DNA from 4 places in the Chitinophaga pinensis DSM 2588 genome. Region 1 is predicted to be linked to each of the others. Evidence: riboswitches for the same ligand, from Rfam matches in the RefSeq annotation. Region 1 holds a riboswitch; each other region holds the start of a gene.

Region 1 (3,674 bases):
AACTCTCTACCACAGCGCTTACAGCGGCAGAAATCGCATATGAACTGGGATTTGAACATCCGCAGTCATTCAATAAACTCTTTAAAAGCAAGACGAACATGACGCCGCTACAGTTTCGCGAGGGACTTAAGTGAGTGAAGGTATCTGAAGATCGCTATTAATAAAAGAGGATGTCTGCCATATAGCAGACATCCTCTTTTATTGAATGATTATTGCAATACCGCCATATTAACCGGCAGTAATGATGAACAGTTTATAACTTCTCACACAAAAGGACATTATTCAGATAAAGATCCTTTCTGCGGGGCAAAATAGCCGCTAACACCATCGCATACAGGTTCATGGAACTATATACGACCAGACGGGCCAATGACCTTACAACCGGTATTTTACGGAAAACTGGTAGAATATGCTTCGCTACATAAGTAATCTTTAATTGCATAATCGTCTCTATGTTACCGCCGGTTTTATCTATCTGCAATACTTTAAAACCACTCTTTTCAAATAGGCTGCGCAATGCAAATTGCGTATAACGGGCATAATCGTTGGGTTCTTCATGCTCACAGATCGCAAACGGACAAGTGATCAGTATACGACCTCCTGATTTCATTACCCTATTGATCTCCAGCAAAATCTCTTCCAGGTTGAATACATGCTCAAATACCTCGGTACTGAACACTGCATCAAAATGCTGATCCGGGAAAGGCAGGTGTCTGCCATCATAGAAAACATCTACAGGCTCGTCATCATGCGGATGGCCTTCACTGTCATAATCCACACCGATATATTCATCCACAGAAAACAGACTCTTATAGGGTTTTGAACCACAGCCAAAATCCATTAAACGCCCTTTCAATTGAGGAATGTAAATAGTCAGCGCATTCAGGAGCGCCTTCCTTGTGAGATAGGCCGGATAGCGTATGTCCGGGTTAAAAGCGTAAGGTATTTGTCTGTCTGGCATCTGGTAAAAATAAAAATAATTTTCAATACGCAGCAGCTTACTGGAAAAAGGGAACACGCAAGGGCAAATTAAAAAAACGCTATATTTGCCCCGTTCAAGTTCTTTTTCTTTCCCCAACTTAAAAAGGTTCTGCTTAGCCGCAGATTAATAGGGAATCGTGTGTAAATCACGAACTGTCCCGCAACTGTAAGTAACACAATCAGTTGCTGCCAAAAAATATCCACTGTTCAGCCGAAGGCGGATGGGAAGGATGGTAGCAATGTTACAAGTCAGGAGACCTGCCTTTTTTATGCTGGCAATGCTTTCGTGGACTGAAGCAACGTCGAGAATGGAGGTGTATAGCCGGGGTGTAATAAACAATTACGCCCGTGGACTATTTGTGTATTTATACAAGCCTCCGGCCTTTTCTGTATAGCTGTACCCGATCGCATGGTAAAGTGCTGAAGAACATTTTTTTTATATTCTTCATCAACGCTATCAATGCAAATTTCTACAACAGGTAATGCCAGAACAGGTCATTATTACTTTTCTTTCTCTTTACAGGTTGTTTTTCTTTGTGCGCTTGTATGCATGGTGCATCCTTTTTTACAGGTGAACAAACTCCATGCACAATCGCAGACAAACGCAGCTCGTACCGGTGATTTGCGCGGACAGATCACTACAGAAACGGGGCAACCATTGGCGGATATCACCGTAAGACTACATGGCACCGGTCATGGTACAGTAACGGATACGGAGGGCCGCTTTACGTTTTCAAACATCCCTGAAGGGACATATACACTCGCAGCCAGCGGCGTAGGTTACCACACTGGTAAACACCCGGCTGTTGTCACCGGCGGACAAACAACCTCTCTCTCCTTTCAGCTGAACAGCCATACCGGCCAGCTATCGGAAGTAACAGTGAGTACCGCACAGGTATCCTCCTTTGCCGGTATTAATAAAATAGCGGTTCCTGTCAGAGACTTACCGCTGACCACCTCCGCAGTTTCTGCCCGTACACTTGAACAAAGAGGGACAGACGATCTGGGAGAAGCCATAAAAAACACGACAGGCGTACGTGCCAATACTACCTATGGCGGTTTCCAGCACTTCACTATCCGTGGTTTCAACAACTTTGTGTTACTCGTAGACGGTGTCAGAGATGAACGTCATAACATCTCTACCAGTGCCCCCAGTACGAACCTGGCTAATATTGAGCGTATTGAAGTACTGAAAGGACCCGCCTCTGTATTATTTGGGCATTCCGCACTGGGTGGTATCATTAACCTGGTACGCAAACGTCCTTCTAAGGAACAGAAAGCAGAATTCTCCGCCTCTTATGGCAGCTTTAATACCCGTCGTATGCGTGCTGGTGCAGGTGGTGCAATCAATAATAAACTCGCCTACAGAGTAGACGTCGGATTATCAGAAACAGATGGCTATCGCCAATCAGGCGTCAATACTAACAATGCTTATCTTGCCTTAGAATACACACCAACCTCGCGTGACAACTTCTATCTGAGTGTTGGCGCTAACAAAGACAAATATGATACAGATGCAGGTATTCCCGTAATGGAAGGCGGTAAGATCGCCCCGGGTATGAGCGTTGATACACGTTACAATGATCCCGCGGATTTCCTGAAGAATACCCGCTACGATTTCCAGCTGCGATATACGCATCAGTTCAACAGTAAACTCGTACTGTCTGACCAACTGTCTTACTCCTACGATAACATCGATTATCTTTCAACAGAGGAACTGACCTTCAACGAAGGAATGGACTCGCTGACACGTACCTCTCCCCTGTATTTTAATCATATCACCAAACCCCTGCAAAACCAGCTGGAGCTGACGTATACGACGCAAACAGGTAATATCGGGCATAAATTATTGTTTGGTTATTCCCTCAGCATCTTAGATCGTAAAACTTACAACGGTAATATTTCTGGTAGCGGACTTTATGCACAGATCGCGGTACAAAATCCGGTGCTGAGTCAGGGTAATATCGATTATTATCAGACACAGTACAGGGCGACAGAAGAGCAGGTACATGGCTTCTATGTACAGGAATGGCTGAAGTTATCGGATAAACTGAAAGCATTGGCGGGCCTCCGTTATGATCTCTTCAGGGGCACTTATTATACCAATAAGATAGACAGAACTCACCATGTAACAGATAAAGGCGCCAAAACAGACATCCCGTCTTCCGCATTCACGTACCGCGCAGGACTGGTATATCAGCCCATTGAAGCATTGTCCGTATACGGGTCTTACTCCACCTATTTCAAACCTTCCCGCAGGGTTGCACCTAATGGTGAAACCTTTGATCCGGAAGATGGTTACCAGGCAGAATTCGGTTCCCGGCTGGACCTGAGCAAAGCATGGTCACTCACTGGTTCGCTTTATTATATGAGAAAGAATAACCAGGTGGAGAGTCTGCCGGGTGGTCTATACAAACGTGTTGGTGCTGCGGATTCCAAAGGATATGAAATCGAATTGCAAGGTAGTCCGCTGGCAGGGCTTGATGTCAATGCCGGGTATACATTTACGGAAGCAAAGTATCGTCCTTTTGCAGGAAGTGAGATCAATGCTGTTGCAGGCAAAACAGTGGCGCTGGCGCCTGAACACATGGCCAACATATGGGTAAACTATCAACTGCAACAAACTGCCTTACGTGGTCTGAGTCTGGGGATGGGTATGAATTACATGAGTGATACTTATGCCAACAGTAATA
Region 2 (3,674 bases), 1.0 Mb from region 1:
GGGCCCACCCGTACTATTCAGTATACCGCCGATCTGCATACCATTGCCACCACTACCGGACCGGTTGTAGACGCCGCCGATCTGTGCGCCACGGAAATCGTATTTCAGGATATTACTAACCCCGCCTACCTGTAAGCCCTTCAGTGAGTCCATAATGTGATTATGTATGCCCCCCACCTGTACGCCGCTGAAATGTCCGCCTACTATATTAAAGACGCCGGCTACCTGTACCCACTTGACAGCTTTCTGGTCAATATTGAAGATGCCGGCTATTTCGACACCACTCAGACCGGCGGTATAGCCACCTATCAGGTTCATGGAAAATTTATTTACCACCTGCGAACCCAACTTTCCATGTGTGCCTAAAGCAGGTAAGAGGGAGTATTGATAGGGTTGGCGGGTAAAGAAGTCACTCAGGTTCAAACTCTGCATCCGCTGTTTGGAAGACAGGAAGAAACGGCCAAAGAAAGTCTGTTCTACATGTGTATGTTGATTGACGTCTACTATTGATAATTGTATAGGGGCTGCGGGTTTGATAGTGGCGTTCATTTCCTGGTCATGCCCGCCAGGTACCAGCATGATGGTGTCGCGGTACAGTTCCTTGCTGACGGTCAGCATGGCCGCGGTTCTTTCCTTTTCACGGAGACGCAGCCTGAAATACCCCTGATCATCGGTTAGGGTAGAGATCAGCTGTACGCCTTCATAGACACTGGCATTCACGATAGGACGCCCGGTGGTGGCGTCTTTGATTTGTCCGCTGACTACATACCACTTCTCTTTTGAAGAGGTGCCGGGTTGTATAATGATCTGATTACCGATCTCGCGGAACTGGAAATTGCCCTGAAACAATATGTCGAGCACTTGTTTGACAGAGCGATTGCTGACATTGACCGTCACCAGGCTATCATCATGAATAAATTCCTTGACATAAGAGAAATGGAAATCCCCCTGCATACTGATATCGTCCAGTACAGCAGCCAGGGGTTTGCGGTCTGCGATGACTGAGACGGTTTTGTTAAGCAGGCTTTGGGCATAGCTGGAGTAGCTCCCGAAGAGGAATGCTACTATCAGAAATAGTTGTTTCAACAGAACAGTTTTGAATTTGCGGCAAGATACTACGTATTTTTCTTTTTGGATATTTACTGCTCATACAGTAGGTTTGTGCCGCATTTGGTTTCGCCTGAAGGCGAATTAATAGGGAATCCGGTGTAACTCCGGAGCTATCCCCGTAGCTGTAATCCTGTATCGCAATACGCGTTCGTTTTTTCCGGTATACTCTTCAAAGCCACTGTCCGCCCCAGGCGGAACGGGAAGGCCCGGGAAAAGCAGGAGAGCCAGAAGACCTGCCAGTTGCAACAGCTATATCGTGTCTTCGGGTGAAAAGCGCTGATGTTGTAATAGCCTTTAGGCTTATTTCAAGTAGTTTAAAAGTCCGCTGAAGATATGCCCCAAATAGACGGTTTGACTGCCGTTTAGTAAAAATTATTGTCCAGACTAAACTTATCTATTGTAATAAAAATTCGATGTATGTATAAAAATTTACGCCTCTGGTTATTAGGTGGTCTGTTACTAGCCGCTGCCTGTAAAACGGATGATGATGTAGTCATCCCATCAAAGTATGGCACCGGCTTTCTGATGGTAACGGAAGGTAACTATGGTACAAGAGCAGGGGATCTTAACTTCTTTGACTATGACAAGGATACGGTAATAGAATACGTCTACAGCGCTGAAAATCCCGGTAAAACATTAGGTCCGAATACCAGTACCATGGAGTTTGGTACCGTTTATAATAATAAAATATATCTTGTTGGTAAATACGGCGCTCCAATGGTCGTGCTGGATGCCAAAACATTAAAAGAAACCAATCGTATCGAGTCTTTGCCGGGCGATGATGGCCGTTCATTTGTCGGTGTGGATGAAACAAGAGGTTTGCTAAGTACCAGCACCGGCGTTTTCCCCGTAAACCTGACTAACCTTACGCTCGGCACGGCCATTCCAGGGGTAACAGGAGAAGTAACAGATATGTTCAGAAGTGGCAATCATATTTTTCTCCTGTCTGTGAACGATGGTATCGTGGTACTCAATACCAATGACTACAGTGTCGCAAAGAAACTCGGTACAGCAGTATCTGGCTTTGTACAAAGCCAGGACGGTAGCGTATGGGCGGCTTCGAAAACACAGCTGAAAAAGATCAATGCCGGTGCATTGTCTGTAGACAGCATCACCACCAATTTCCCGGTGTATTACAATGAATTTACCTACAATAGCAGCTCGATGGTAGCATCTACCACTGAAAATGCGATCTATATAATCTCCGGTAACAATAAAGTCTATAAATATCTTCCGGGACAGGCAGCATCTCTGAATACGCCATTTATCACATTGCCTTCAGGACAGTACTTCTTCGGAAAGGGTATCTGGTTTGATCGTATCAGAAATATACTGGTGCTGAACAGTAATGCGAATCTGTATGGCGCTGATATTAATAACCAGCTGTATATACATAGTGCGGCAAATGGCGCGCTGCTGCACGCAACGAGTTACAAGGGGTATTTCTTCCCGGGCATGATAATCAATTAGGAATTAGGAATTAAGAATTAAGAATTGGTTAGCCTTCCAGAAGAAAGGACGTTCCTAATATCAATATGGGCCGGCGTGGTATTCAGCTTAGAATGCACCCGAGGCGTCAATAAATGATAAATTCTTAATTCTTAATTCTTAATTCTTAATTCTTAATTCTTAATTCCTAATTCTTAATTCCTAATTCTTAACTGGGAGCTTTTGTAGTTAAAACAACATTTAATTGACTTACCGTCTTCTTATACTTCTTTCCTTTCTGCCGCTATCTCTGTTTGCACAGGATAAGGCGAAGCCGGCATCCGCAGCAGCAGTACCAAAAGATACTGCTGCTGCCCGGATGCTACAGGGCGTTACCATTTTTTCCAGTAAGAATAATTCCGTTTCTCCTGTACAGACACTGAGCGGTGTTGCGCTGGAGAAGATGAATAGCCTGTCTGTGGCTGACGCCGTACGCTTCTTTTCAGGGGTACAGCTGAAAGATTACGGTGGCTTAGGTGGACTCAAAACCCTGAACGTACGCAGTATGGGAACGAACCATGTGGGCGTATTTTATGACGGTATACAATTGGGCAACGCGCAGAACGGTACCGTGGATCTGGGGCGTTTTTCGCTGGATAATATAGAACAGATCGATCTTTATAATGCGCAGAAAGGCGCTATTCTTCAACCTGCAAAAGGATTTTCTGCAGCTTCCTCCATTTATCTGCAATCCAGGAAACCGATTTTTCATGAAGGAGAAACCACGCATGGCAAAGTAGCTATTAAGACCGGTTCGTTCGGTATGGTCAACCCCTCGGTACGACTGGAACAAAAGATCTCCAGTAACCTGTCAGCAGTTATCAGCAGTGAATGGCTGCATGGCAATGGCCGGTATAAATTCAGGTACACCAATGGTACCTATGATACGACCGCTGTCAGGGAAAATGCCGGTATAGACGCTTCCCGCGTAGAAGGGGGGCTCTACGGGCAGTTTAAAGACAGCAGTACCTGGCACGCGAAAGTTTATTATTACAATTCCACCCGCGGACTGCCTGGCGCTATTGTCAGTAATAAGTTCTATAACGGGCAACACCAGTGGGACCGCAATCTGTTTG
Region 3 (3,674 bases), 3.8 Mb from region 1:
GCTTTTGCGATCATTTCTTTATCTGTGTTACCTTCTTCCCAGGGAGGCAGACCGTTGGTGAACTGTCCTGGCGCGGGGAAGTAATCAAACACCGTTACAGCGCCTGTGTACGTCTTTCCCGTCACTTTTACAGTAATCTGTTGCTGTGTGCTGCCGGCGTTATTTTTTGCGGTAAAGGTGAGCGTAAAGGTGCCTGCATCACCGAATGCATACAGCAGATTTTTTGCTGTACTGATGGTATCATTATTCAATACCCAGGTGTAGGTGGTAGAGACGGAATCGCTTACTACGGCGGGGTTTACTTTGAACCATTTCCTGTTATCCACCGCGAAACCGCCGTCGGGAGTGGTAATGGTGATTTTAGGCGCTTCGGCAGGCGGTTGTTGTACATCTTCATCTTTCGAACAACTGCTGATGATAAGCGTAATCGCTGTTGCAGCGAGTAGAATTTTTCGCATGATAATCTTTTTTGTTAAATGGTAAATGACTCCGTGTCTCTTCTATCAGGTGATGAAGAAACACGGAGGGTTTATGAGTTAATGAAATACGGGCATGGCAGGGAAGTACCAGCCATTGAAGACATTTGAGTTAATCAGTGCACCAGTGCTTGCGTTGTAGCGGAGGACCGTGTTAACGCTACCGGTAAATGGCCCATTGACGGTGGTTACGACGAGTGTATTGTTACTCTTGTCGTAGGCAGTACCTGCGCCGTAGAAGTATTGTCCGGATGGCAGTGTAATGAACGGTGTAGACAGTGAAGCGGTGTTACCGATAACGTAACGATAGAGCGTGGTGCCACCCATGAAGCCATTGTTACGTACGATAAAAATGCTGCTGTCTGTCGTAGAAGACGTAATCGCGGAATGGCGCCATGCCCCCCATGGAGATGGTGTGGAGAATGGCAGTTTAACGGCGCTACGTGCCAGGGTAGTGGAGTTGATACGGATCAGGGAGTCTGTGTTAGCGGCATATACTGCGCCGTCTTTACCCAGTGCAAAACAAAGGTTTGCCGTACCGAAGGAACGTGCTACTGTGAGTGAGGAAGCGTTGTAGGCGACGATACCTTCTGTTTGTGCATGTACAAAGATATAATTGCCTGCTTTGATCATATCGCCGCTATAGCTGCTGATACCAGGCAGTTTGGCGCCGGCAGTGAGTCCGGGGAGGGCAATCGGATATACGCCACCGCTGGTGGTGAGTAAGCCTTTGGTACTGTCAAGTCCGAGGAAGGCGTGTCCGTCATTGTCGGGCATAGTCGTCAGCCGGGCTGTTTCCACCATGGTGTTAGCGTCTGTTACAACCAGCGGACCGCCAGCTTTGACAACGATGTACATTTTGTTTCTGAACGTAGTGGCGAACTGTAAAGTACTGGTAGCGCCACCTAATGTTTTGCCGGGGTTTGCGGCTGCGTAAATGTTGAGTCGCAGGGTATCGGCACTGTAGTCGTAGAAGTGCAGGTCACCGGAACCGTGTCCGTACCAGCCTTCATTGGCGATAAAGAAGCCGTTCGCGAAACCGGTAGCAGCGATGGCATTGTTAGCTGCGATAGCGGGCAGGGACAGTTGTTCTGTTTCATCTTTTCTGCATGCGTGCAGTAAAGGCAGTAGTGCTACGAGTACGAGCAGGTAATGTTTGATTTTCATATAAAGGGTTGAGTGATTAAGCACATCCATACCCTTCATTCAATGATGCGACCGAGTTTGAAATGTAGTCATACGTATGCCTGTCTACTGTTGATAACGGCATAGGTGGGAATACGTATCAATCATCTCTTACACACACGGTATGTATGTGATATGGTCATACGTATGCCTGTCAGCTGTTGTTAGCAGCATAGGCGGGCGTACGAATCAACAATCACATTACACACGGCAACAATTGCGGTGTACATGTAACATGGCGTATATGTATGCCTGTTTGCTACAGATAGTGGCACAGGAGCATACATATAACAATCACATCACACACACGACAGCTAATGCAGTATGCGCAAAGGGGGTAAATAAACACCAGAAAAGAATATAGAACCTTTACAGGCTACACTCTTCGCCTTTCACCCGAAAGCGCTTGAATGAAGTTGCAAGGGGCAGGTCTTCTGGCTCCCTGATGTTCCGGTGGCCTTCCCGTCCGCCTGAGGCGAGACAGTGGCAAAGAGAGAACCGAAATGATACTCAGGTTACAGCTACGGGGATAGCTCCGGTTTTGCACCGGATTCCCTTTTAATGCCCGGAGTGCGGGCAACCATTTGCAGGAGCGAAAGTACGGAAAAGAATTAAGAATTAGGTGATAGCCATACAGGAGATGGGAGAAGTCACAATAAATGTGCGTTCCGTTTTGTGGTATGAATAAAAAAGCGTCCGCTGTTGGCAGGACGTTTTTTTTATAATTTTTTAAGTTCTGATTGCTATCTGATGATAGTGGCATTTTGCGACAGCAGTTCTTTACCGTCTTTGGTGATCTTTACAAGGGCTGGCGGAGCCTCTTTTTCGCCTAATACGGTGAATACGCATTCGTAGGTGTAGCCATTGTTGACGAATTCGTAGTAATGATTACCACCTGTACCTTCAAAGACAACTTTGCCACCATCTATTACGAGGTCAGGCGTCTCATTCATCTTGCTTTGTAATTTCCAGGAAGAATAGCGATACTGGTCTTTTCCCATATTATCGATCCTGATGCGGAACTTTTGTGTTTCCAGCAGGTACACCGGTCGTTTATATTTTCTGACTGATTTGTCCAGTTCTTTTTTATCGCTGGAGATCAGTGCGGCTTGTTTTCTTTTTTCAATAGTGGATTGATAATTCACTGCAATCAGTTTACCATTATCATCCAGCCATACTTTACCGTGTTCAAGCATTATGCCACGCCATCCCATTGCTATCCAGTCTTTATCTGGTTTGGAATTGACGATTGCTTTTATGAGTGATTCATCAAAGATCTCGTTATATCTCTCCAGGAATTCTTCCTTTGTTTTTACCGGTGGGATAGGTGCATCTCTTCTTAGGGGGAATGCTACTTTAGCAGCCAGTGCTTCCTTGTTTTGTTGTTTTACGTTGCTGATAAATTCGGCAATTACTTTCTGATGTTCAGCTGTTGTTTCCTGTGCCTGTACTGCCACAAAACTGGTGGCCAGTAATAAGATGGCGATGAATACTCTTTTCATAAGTTCGTTTGTGGGTAGTTAACAGAAATGGATCTTTTCCACTGCAAGGTAAATTATTCTTCTATGCAACGTATAGCGTGTTTCCCTGGTATTTCTCATTCGGGAAAACTACGTCACTTTGACAGTGTTTTGTGCTCGTAGTTTCGGAATTCCGGAAGTAAATTGGCCCGTAGTTATAAGCTAGTGTATGTGTTTTGTGTTGACTATTATAATGTTATGGTTTGATTGTCCTGAATGCCCCTCATTTTCTGAAAAATAGGCTTGATACGATATATACATGCTTTATATACGGCGTATATACGACGCATCTATACTGGATCTCCCTATGACGCGTAAATCAGGTCAATCTGGCAGCATCAGAGATACTTACCCAGTAGGGTGATCCCTTCGGTCAACTGTTCTTCTGAAAGTGACCCATAGCTCAGTCTGAGACCGTTGACAGGTTGATCGATGCTATAAGTGTCGGGAGGGATGATGCTGACGCCTTTGACTTTTAGTTTGTCCAATACCT
Region 4 (3,674 bases), 1.7 Mb from region 1:
TTTTCAACAGCCAGTAAGGCTTTACCGCTGCCTTTAGACGGGGTAGCGGTTTCATGTTCGAATACTTCTCCGTTTACATCAGGGTAGACGGAGGTGGAACTGATGAACAGCACCTTTTGTACCGGACTTTTCTCTATCGCTTTCACGAGGTGTGCCATCTGTGCCTGATGATAGAGCACGACGTCTTCCCGGCGGGAAGGAGGAAAATTAATGATCAGTATTTCACTTTCCAGGAACCCGGCTATGTCATTACTTTCAATACCGGCTTCAGTGATCATGACCTGATAAGGTTGGATCTGTGCCTGTGTCAGTTCTCCCATTTTATCTTCCGAAGTGACAGAGCCTTTCACGGTATATCCTTCTTTTACAAGATGGATTGCCAGCGGAAGACCCAGCCAGCCGCAGCCTAATATGCTGATGATATTTGTCGGTGCTTTGCTCATATAATGTTTGATCCTTAACGTGGGTCTGTCTCATTGGCGATCTCCTGTTTGGCGTATCTGTGCCGCAGGTAGAGCTCCACGTATAAAGATATAATGATACTAATAAAAACGAGTCCGACAATATTATTCTGGAAATCATTTAGTTCCAGGGACTCGTTCCAGGCGCTTGCAATTTTATACATAGGAATGGCAAAACACATGATCGTGATCAGCACATTCAGTTTAAAACGATGACTCTGGATCTTTTTCTGATCGAAGGTCTTGAGTAACTTGCTCAGCAGCAGGGAATCGCAGGTACCGGTGATGATCAGTCCCAGTGAGAATACCACGCCGCCCATGATAGCATAGATCCATTGATTAGAGACGGATACGGCATAACCGAATGCAGCGATCTGGGAGGAGGTATCAAAGATGAACCCGAATATGATACCGGTGATGATAACGGTAAACGGATTCAGACTGTTACTGAAGGTTTTGGGTAACAGTCGCTTACGGAAACTACCTGTCTGTGTACTGTCCTTGCGGGTCAGATTGATCAGGTTAGAAATACCCATAAACAGGAGCATCACGGAAGACAGCCATTCCACCACGATATCCAGTGCAGGAGGCATTTCGAAGTTATTCTTCAGTATACAAAGGAAGAGGGCTATGGCGGTGACCATGATCCCATGTCCGAAAGTAAAGAGTGTGCCTACCCATCTGGTCCAGATACTTTTATGGAGATGCAGACGGTAGGTATATCCGTCGATCACAGTAATATGATCGGGGTCCAGTCCATGACGTAAACCAAGTACGGCCAGGACGATAAATCCGGTCAGATCCTGTTGTAAGATGTTCATGTGCCGGGGTTTTATTCGTTTGGCTGAGGGCTTTTGAGCGTAAGCGGACTGGATGCTACCTCTTCAGCTTCCGGGAAATGCACATGTTCCAGTACCAATTCATTTTTCAGGAGATGTTGCGTCACGATCTCGCGGGTGGTATCCAGGTTTACATTTTTATACCAGAGACCTTCCGGATGCATAAAGATCATTGGTCCCCAGGTACATTGTCCCAGGCATTTGGTACGAACAGTGTGGATTTCGTCATTGAGGTCATGCTCTGTGAGGTGCGTTCTGAGCTGTACCGTGTTTTCATCAGCGGCGTTGTTTTTATTACAGGTGCCTCCATTACAGATAAAAAGGATCTTCTGAACTTTAGTCAGATCTTTAATTGCCATACGACTCGTTACTTTTGATTAATACATTAATTACCCGTTAATGATTAAACAAGACCTCAGCAAAAAGATAGAAAACAGGAAGCATGTATACCGGACGGCATACGTGCATTACGTTCTCCCATGACTTTTTTCCCGAAGTGTTGGATAAACATAGTTTGTTGGCAGGTCTTCTGACTCGTTCTACTCTTAACGCCTTCCCATCCGATTGGGGATTACGACAGTGGCACTGGTTAAAAGCTGTTACAGAACTTACAGCAGCGGGAACTGTTTTGGGTTTTCACCAAATTCCCTTTTAATTTCAGCCGGCTTTGGGCCGGACGAAAACCAAGAAACTGGCTCAAATGTAGGTAATTATTTGCTCTTTTTAGCAGGAGAATAGAACAGCGTGCAGTCAATCAGGTAGTTACGGCGTATATTATATAGGTGGCGACTATGAGTAAAACGCTCAGGAATGTGACAGCATGATTGATATACATGACTTTGCGCAGTTCTTCGTGGGCAATATCCCGGGGGTGTTCACCAATATAGGGTTTGACTACTAATTGTCCATGGTAGGTATTTGGCCCTCCAAAGCGGCAGTACATAATACCTGCCAGGGCGGCTTCCGGGTATCCTGAATTCGGACTGGCGTGCTGGTGGCCATATCTGAAGATGTAGGTCAGTCCCCGTCTGCTGAAGGCTACCAGTACCATGAGCAGTGCTGTGATACGCGCCGGAATGAAGTTGGCCACATCGTCCAGTCTGGCGGCAAATTTCCCGAACCAGAAATATTCCTCTTTTTTATACCCGATCATGGAATCCAGGGTGTTAATCATCTTATAGGTCATCATAGCCGGTAATCCGCCAACGGCGTAATAGAAAAGGGGCGCAATGACTCCGTCGCTCAGGTTTTCTGAGAGGGTTTCAAAGACGGCAGTTCTGATCTGGTTTTCGCCGAGGTTTTTGGTTTCCCTCCCTACGATCCAGGAAAGGCGTTTTCTGCCCGCATCCAGTCCCTGACTACTCAGTGCGTCAAAAACCTCGCGGCCTTCCTGTAAGAGGCTTTTATTGGCTAAAGCAAAGAAGACGAAAATGGAGGTGAACAGGTAGTAAAAGGCGGGTGTCTGTATTCGCAGTAACCAAAACTGCATGCCGGCAAAGAATAGCCAGCAGATAGCACACAGTAAGACGCTCAAAATCATCCCCTTCAGGAAACGGCCTTTCCCCCGGTTGAGTGTTTTGGTACCAAAGCTGATCAGATGACCAAACAACCTTATCGGGTGTGGCAGCCAGCGTGGATCTCCCAATGCCAGGTCCAGCAGATAGCCCGCCACTAAGGGAATAATGATTAAGAGATACTGCTGATCCATGCCTGAATACCTTTTATAAGTAGCTGATTTTCTTCCGGTCTTTGTGTGGCGACCCTGAAATGTTGTGGACTAAGGCTTTTGAAATTGGCCGCATCCCTTATCAGCAAACCTTCATTTTCCAGTAAGTATCGTTTAAGGTCAGCCGCAGTACCGGTGTTTGTCCGCGAAAGAAAGAAATTGGTCTGGGTATCCCTGACCTGTATACCTTCAATATGCTTCACCGCAGCCATCAGGTCCAGCGTGTCTTTCCGCAGGTCCGCGATAGGCAATGCCAATGCATCCCTGTGCTGTGCGATATAGAGTCCGGCTTCAATGGCCAGGGCATTGACAGACCAGGGCATTTTAGACGCGAGTATCTGTTGAATGATAGTCGCGTTACTGAGGATATAACCCAGTCGTAAACCCGGGATGGAATATGTCTTGGTGAGTGATTTTATAATAATAAGATTGGGCAACTGATCGATAGCGCCCACCATAGAGATGATTGCTTCCGTAAAATCTACATAGGCTTCATCAATCACGAATATCGTCTGCGGGTGTGCACCCAGCAATTCCCGGATCGTTTCAGGGTGTAATACTGCGCCGGTAGGATTATTCGGATTACCAAAGAATACGAGATCTGACGTGAAGCGGGTAGCGGGATGTAGTTCATCGTAAGGGATATAA

The links. Region 1 has a riboswitch for cobalamin ahead of CPIN_RS15585 (TonB-dependent siderophore receptor). Riboswitches for the same ligand answer to the same signal wherever they lie in the genome.
Region 2: another riboswitch for cobalamin. It lies ahead of CPIN_RS19570 (DUF5074 domain-containing protein); the one in region 1 lies ahead of CPIN_RS15585 (TonB-dependent siderophore receptor).
Region 3: another riboswitch for cobalamin. It lies ahead of CPIN_RS29945 (DUF5074 domain-containing protein); the one in region 1 lies ahead of CPIN_RS15585 (TonB-dependent siderophore receptor).
Region 4: another riboswitch for cobalamin. It lies ahead of CPIN_RS22175 ((2Fe-2S) ferredoxin domain-containing protein); the one in region 1 lies ahead of CPIN_RS15585 (TonB-dependent siderophore receptor).

What each region holds. Positions count from the first base shown of each region.
Region 1 is NC_013132.1:3,862,807-3,866,480, reverse strand. It holds gene CPIN_RS15595 (helix-turn-helix domain-containing protein) at 1-134, shown strand, start outside; gene CPIN_RS15590 (class I SAM-dependent methyltransferase) at 254-961, opposite strand; cobalamin riboswitch at 1,069-1,261, shown strand; gene CPIN_RS15585 (TonB-dependent siderophore receptor) at 1,442-3,674, shown strand, end outside.
Region 2 is NC_013132.1:4,895,325-4,898,998, forward strand. It holds gene CPIN_RS19565 (STN and carboxypeptidase regulatory-like domain-containing protein) at 1-1,086, opposite strand, end outside; cobalamin riboswitch at 1,155-1,365, shown strand; gene CPIN_RS19570 (DUF5074 domain-containing protein) at 1,528-2,580, shown strand; gene CPIN_RS19575 (TonB-dependent receptor) at 2,804-3,674, shown strand, end outside.
Region 3 is NC_013132.1:7,651,113-7,654,786, reverse strand. It holds gene CPIN_RS29950 (PKD domain-containing protein) at 1-458, opposite strand, end outside; gene CPIN_RS29945 (DUF5074 domain-containing protein) at 537-1,643, opposite strand; cobalamin riboswitch at 2,069-2,261, opposite strand; gene CPIN_RS29940 (hypothetical protein) at 2,405-3,163, opposite strand; gene pdxR (MocR-like pyridoxine biosynthesis transcription factor PdxR) at 3,520-3,674, opposite strand, start outside.
Region 4 is NC_013132.1:5,560,232-5,563,905, reverse strand. It holds gene CPIN_RS22185 (SDR family oxidoreductase) at 1-443, opposite strand, end outside; gene CPIN_RS22180 (HoxN/HupN/NixA family nickel/cobalt transporter) at 458-1,282, opposite strand; gene CPIN_RS22175 ((2Fe-2S) ferredoxin domain-containing protein) at 1,294-1,659, opposite strand; cobalamin riboswitch at 1,803-2,003, opposite strand; gene cbiB (adenosylcobinamide-phosphate synthase CbiB) at 2,055-3,008, opposite strand; gene CPIN_RS22165 (pyridoxal phosphate-dependent aminotransferase) at 2,987-3,674, opposite strand, start outside.